One region of the Xanthomonas hydrangeae genome, then DNA from elsewhere that is predicted to be linked to it. Evidence: predicted binding sites of a transcription regulator. Region 1 holds the regulator's gene; the other holds the start of a gene.
The links. The regulator HrcA, encoded in region 1, represses chaperone genes, less so after heat shock. The targets are predictions, from matches to a motif close to TTNGCACTCNNNNNNNNNGAGTGCNAA.
Positions count from the first base shown of each region.

Region 2: the regulator HrcA is predicted to act here: its motif matches at 1,867-1,893, upstream of NYR97_RS05045 (co-chaperone GroES).

Region 1 is NZ_CP103836.1:3,971,266-3,974,415, forward strand. Features, by position in the region: gene recN (DNA repair protein RecN) at 1-1,397, opposite strand, end outside; gene hrcA (heat-inducible transcriptional repressor HrcA) at 1,514-2,566, shown strand; gene grpE (nucleotide exchange factor GrpE) at 2,668-3,150, shown strand, end outside.
Region 2 is NZ_CP103836.1:1,257,263-1,260,412, reverse strand. Features, by position in the region: gene NYR97_RS05050 (endonuclease) at 1-1,537, opposite strand, end outside; gene NYR97_RS05045 (co-chaperone GroES) at 1,944-2,231, shown strand; gene groL (chaperonin GroEL) at 2,379-3,150, shown strand, end outside.

The DNA of each region.
Region 1 (3,150 bases):
CCGATGCCGGAATCGACCTCGTCGAAGACCATGGTCGGCACGCTGTCCAGCCCGAGTGCGGCGACCTCGATGGCCAGCGAAATCCGCGACAGCTCGCCGCCGGAGGCGACCTTGCGCAATGCGCGCGGTGGCTGCCCGGCATTGGCGGCGACCAGGAATTCCACCCGCTCGGCGCCGTTGGGATCCGGGCGCAATGTGTCCTGCGGCTGCAGCTGGATCAGGAACTGCCCACCGCCCATGCCCAGCTCGCCGATCAGCGTGGTGGTTGCGGCCGACAAGGAGTCTGCCGCGCTGGTGCGGCTAGCGCTGAGGGCGGCGGCGGCGTTGCGCCAGACGTCGGTTGCGGCGGCGATGTGCTTGTCCAGCTGCTGCAGGCGTTCGTCTGCGCCGCGCAGGCTTTCCACTTCCTGGCTCATGCGATCGCGGTGCGCAGCCAGTTCGTCCGGGGTGACGCGATGCTTGCGCGCCAGATCGTGCAGGCGGCCGAGCCGGCGTTCCATCGCCTCGAACTGGGCCGGGTCGGCATCCAGGTCGTCGCGGACGCGGTCGAGCAGGGCCAGCGCTTCTTCGATCTGGATTGCGGCACTGTCCAGCAGTGCGTCCACTTCGCCCAGGCGCGGCTCGTGTTCGGCGACGCGGGCCAGGTCGTGGCGGCTGCCCTGCAGCAGGCCCAGCGCCGATGCGCCATCGTCGCCGTTGAGCTGCTGGAGGACGCTTTCACAGGCGTCGATCAGCGCGGTGGCATGCGCCTGACGACGATGATTGACGTCCAGCGCGGCAATTGCGGCCGGGTCCAGGTCTTCGCGTTCGAGTTCGCCCAACTGGTGTTCGAGGAAGCCGATACGGTCGGAGACATCGCCCTGCGCCGAGAGCGCATCGCGCTCGTCCAGCAGCGCCTGCCACTGTCGGCTGGCCTGGCGCACCTGTTCGCGCTGCGCGCTGTTGCGCGCGTAGGCGTCGAGCAGGGTGAGCTGGCTATGGCGGGCCATCAAGGCCTGGTGCTCGTGCTGGCCGTGGATTTCCACCAGCCGTGACGCCAGCTCGGACAATTGCGAAGAGGTGACCGGGCGGCCATTGATCCAGGCGCGCGAGCCGCCATCGGCGCGGATGATGCGGCGCAGTTGGCATTGCGCGTCGTCGTCCAGCTCGTTGTCGGCCAGCCAGGTCAGGCCGGGGTGCTCGCTTGGCAGCTGGAATTCGGCCGACAGCTCGGCGCGGTCGGCGCCGTGGCGGACCACCCCGCTGTCGGCGCGCAGGCCGGACAGAAAGCCCAGCGCGTCCACCATCAGCGACTTGCCGGCGCCGGTTTCGCCGGAGACCACGGTCATGCCCGGCCCGAATTCCAGTTCGGTGGCGCGGACGACGGCGAAATCCTTGATGGAGAGGTGTCTGAGCATGGGATCGAGTGTGGACGCTTTGGGCAAGCTTAGGGTGGGAGGGGCGGCGAGGGAATGAGACCCTTGCCAATCACGGGGCCAGAGATTATCTATGCCCAGTCTCACCGGATGATCCCATGCGCGCGTCACAGTCCCCAACGCTCGACCCCCGCGCACGCCAGCTGCTACGCACGCTGATTGCCCGTTATATCCGCGATGGCGAGCCGGTGGGCTCCAAGACGCTGGCCCAGCATGCGGGGCTGGATGTCAGCCCGGCCACCATCCGCAATATCCTGGCCGACCTGGAGGACGTGGGGCTGCTTAGCTCTCCGCACACCTCGGCCGGGCGCATTCCCACCGCGCACGGCTACCGCGTGTTCGTCGATAGCCTGGTGCAGATGCAGCCGCCGGGCGAGGAAGAAGTGCGCCGCCTGCGCGCCGAGCTTGCCAGCGGCAACGGCACCCAGTCGTTGCTGGGCAGCGCCTCGCAGATGCTGTCGGCGATGAGCCACTTCGTCGGCGTGGTCAGCGCGCCGCGGCGCGAGCAGTTCGCCTTCCGGCATATCGATTTCGTGCCGCTGGATGCGCGGCGGGTGCTGGCGATCCTGGTGTTTGCCGATAACGAGGTGCAGAACCGGGTGATCGAGCCGCGCCGCGCCTACGAGCCGGCCGAGCTGGAGCGGGTGGCCAATTACCTCAATGCGCAGTTTGCCGGGCGCGCGCTATCGGATATCCGCGTCTCGCTGCTGCGCGAGCTGCGCGTGGCCAAGGACGAGATGGAACAGCTGTTGGCGCACAGCGTGGACCTGGCCAGCGAGGCGCTGGTGCCGGCCGAGGCCGACGACATGGTGATGGCTGGTCAGACCCGTCTGATGGGTGTGCAGGACCTGTCGGACCTGGATCGCCTGCGCGAGCTGTTCGAGGCTTTCGCCAGCAAGCGCGAGATCCTGCAATTGCTCGAACGCACCATCCAGGCGCCGGGCGTGCGCATCTTCATCGGCGAAGAAACCGGCATGGTGTCGCTGGAAGACGTCTCGCTGGTCACTGCGCCGTACGCCGCCAACGGTCAGGTGCTGGGGGTACTGGGGGTGATCGGGCCCAAACGCATGGCCTACGACCGCCTGATTCCGCTGGTGCAGACCGCCGCCCAGGTGCTGGGCGCGGCCATGGAACCGCCCGCAACGCGATAACCGGAGTCGATCGGGGCGATCGTTTTGCTTGAAACGCGCGCAGGCGCCCACATACGGGGTGACGTTGGGGCGGGCGTTCCGCCGGCCCGGGAACTGTGCACATGAACCAAGACCACTCCGAATTCGACTCCGAAGACCTGTCCCAGAACCCACCCGAGACCGATCCGCTCAAGGCCGAGATCGAATCGCTGCGCAGCGAGATCGCGCTGGTCAAGGCTGACGCCCTGCGCGAGCGCGCCGATCTGGAAAATCAGCGCAAGCGCATCGCCCGCGATGTCGACAATGCACGCAAGTTCGCCAACGAGAAGCTGCTGGGCGAGCTGCTGCCGGTGTTCGACAGCCTGGATGCTGGGTTGACCGCGGCTGGCAGCCAGCCCAGCCCGCTGCGCGATGGTCTGGACATGACCTACAAGCAACTGCTCAAGGTGGCCGCCGACAACGGCCTGACCCTGCTCGATCCGGTCGGTCAGCCGTTCAACCCGGACCAGCACCAGGCGATCAGCCAGGGCGAGGCCGAGGGCATCGCACCGGGCCACGTGGTGCAGGTGTTCCAGAAAGGCTATCTGCTCAACGATCGCCTGCTG
Region 2 (3,150 bases), 2.6 Mb from region 1:
GCCCGGTGGCCGCATCAAGGCCGCCTTCATAGCGGATCGCCATGTACATCACCGCACGCGCCATGTCGCCCTTGCGCTTGCCCCACACCTCGAAGGTGCCGCCGTTGCCGTCGGGGGTGCGCACCCAGTTGGAATTGCCCGGATAGCGCCCGCTGCCGCCGCCACTGCCGTCGTTGACCTCGGTGACCCGCTCGCCGCAGCTGCTGGTGCAGGCCGCATAGGGCTTGTTGCCGCGGTCGGCGTTGAAGGCGGTGTCGGTCAGGTACAGCATGTGGGTATCGGTGTAGGGCGCATACGGCAAGCCTTTGTCGCCGCTGGCACTGCCAAAACCCAGCGAATTGGGCCAGGTGTGCTCGCGGTTGTAGGTCAGCCCGCTGCCGGTGCCGGCACGGTCGCTGCCCTTGGCGTAGCTACGGTTGCGGTAGGCGTCCAGGATCCGGCCGCTGTTGTTGGGATCCTCGTCGGCCATTTCCAGGATGGTCCAGGTGCTGGTGCCCGAGCCGCTGTACGGATAGACCGTGTGGCCCTTGATCACGGTGTGCAGCGAGCAGCGCAACTGGCTGGCATTGGCGGTGTTGACCCGCGAGTAGTAACCGGTGCCGCCGCCGCTGGCGGTGGCCACGGTGAAGGCGATGGCCTGGTTGGCGGCCGGGCTCAGCCCGCTGGCATCGCGGATGGCGCTGGCGGTGATCGCCAGGGTGCAGCGCTCGCCACCGACCAAGGCGGTGTTGGTGGACAGGCTGAAGCGGGTGCCGCTGGTCGGGTAGCTCAGCGCCACCGTGCCGGAGCTGGCGCAGCTCAGTGCGAAGGCGCCGCTGCTCAGCGTCACCGCCTCGCTGAAGCCCACGCTCAGGTCGCCGGCGGCGGGAAAGCCGGTCGCGCCCTGGGTCGGGGTGGTGCTGGTGATCGTCGGTGCCGCGCCGGTCTCGCCGCCACCGCCGCTGCCGTTGAAGCTCTGGCCGCGGTTGCACGCGCCAAAGGTCTGCGCCGACGAGCCGGCCCAGCTGAAGTTGGCCGCGCTGCTGCCGGTGCCGGTCAGTTGCAGCGAACTGCCGACCGCGCTGCTGTTGCTCTCGCTGACCGGCAGGTTCTGGCTGGTGATGCCGGCGGCGGGCCCGCCGCTGGCGGTGATGGCGCCTTCGTAACTGAGGAACTGCACCAGCTGCCCGTTGGGGTCGACCAGCGCCACACCGTCGTTGGGCCCGTTCTGCACGCCGTTGCTGGCGTAGCTGACCGTGGCCACGCGCACCTGGCTGCCGCAGCTGACCAGGCTGCCAGCCGGCACCGCCGTGTTGGCGTAGACCGTGGCCGCACCCGGCGTGCTGCCGTTGTACAGATAGATGCGGTAGCCGCTCAGCGATTCGCCGGCGGTGGCCACCACTTCCACGGCTTCGCCGCTGTCGCCGGAGGCGCCCGCGTCGTCGTAATGCAGTTCGTTGATGAACACCGCGGCGTGGGCGGTGGGGACGGCCAGTGCGAACGCACAGGCCAGGGGAAGAATGCAGCTCAGGGACACAGCACGGGACGGCAACCTCATCGACAGCTCCTTGTGATCGGGGAATGCGTTGCCGACTGTAAGACGTGCGCATGACAATCGGTGGAACCTGGTTCCATTTTTAGTGCGGCTGACCCGGCGACTACTTTTGCTGCCCAGTGCGCCAAGCGCAGCAGCCATTGCGCAGTCCGGTTGAACCCGCTCTGCCCGCAGCGACCGGGCGAACCGCTCGCCAGCTCTGGTCAGCTGCCCTGACGCCTTCGGACTGGACTGCCCGGCGAAAAAATTTTTGCCCCCAGCCCTTGAAAGCTGGCCACACAGCACAATCTCTGGCCCGCACCCGCTCTGTCGGGTTTTTTCCGCGCGCTGTGCTGGCAGTCGTCACATACGAGTGCTAACATCGCCGATAATTTCCAGGCCAATCAATCACTTAAGAGGGTCTTTCTCTATGAGCATCAAGCCGCTTCACGACCGCGTTGTAGTCAAGCCGATCGAAGCCGACGAAGTTTCCGCCGGCGGCATCGTGATCCCGGACTCCGCCAAGGAAAAGTCCACCAAGGGTGAAGTCGTCGCCATCGGCGCCGGCAAGCCCCTGGACAACGGCAGCCTGCGCGCGCCGGTGGTCAAGGTCGGCGACAAGGTCATCTACGGCCAGTACGCCGGCAGCAGCTACAAGTCCGAAGGCGTCGAGTACAAGGTGCTGCGCGAAGACGACATCCTGGCGGTCATCGGCTGATCAGGCGCCATGCGCCGGGAATCGGGAGTGGGGAATCGGGAATAGGCAAAGCGGCTAGCGCCCTTCGCCATCCCACCCAGGCCCGATTCACGCTGTTGATCTACCGATTCCCCATTCCCTATTCCCCATTTCCGGAGTTACATACAAATGGCTGCTAAAGACATTCGTTTCGGTGAAGACGCACGTACCCGCATGGTCCGTGGCGTCAACGTTCTCGCCAATGCCGTCAAGGCCACCCTGGGCCCGAAGGGCCGCAACGTCGTGCTCGAAAAGAGCTTCGGCGCGCCGACCATCACCAAGGACGGCGTCTCCGTCGCCAAGGAAATCGAACTGGCTGACAAGTTCGAGAACATGGGCGCGCAGATGGTCAAGGAAGTCGCTTCCAAGACCAACGACAATGCCGGCGACGGCACCACCACCGCCACCGTGCTGGCCCAGGCCCTGATCCGCGAAGGCGCCAAGGCCGTGGCCGCCGGCATGAACCCGATGGACCTCAAGCGCGGTATCGACCAGGCCGTCAAGGCTGCCGTCATCGAGCTGAAGAACATCTCCAAGCCCACCACCGACGACAAGGCGATCGCCCAGGTCGGCACCATCTCGGCCAACTCGGACGAATCGATCGGCAACATCATTGCCGAAGCGATGCAGAAGGTCGGCAAGGAAGGCGTGATCACCGTTGAAGAAGGCTCGGGCCTGGAAAACGAGCTGGACGTGGTCGAGGGCATGCAGTTTGATCGCGGCTACCTGTCCCCGTACTTCATCAACAACCAGCAGAGCCAGTCGGCCGATCTGGACGACCCGTTCATCCTGCTGCACGACAAGAAGATCTCCAACGTGCGCGACCTGCTGCCCGTGCTGGAAGGCGTGGCCAAGGCCGGCAAGCCGCTGCTGATCGTGGCTGAAGAAGTCGAAGGCGAAG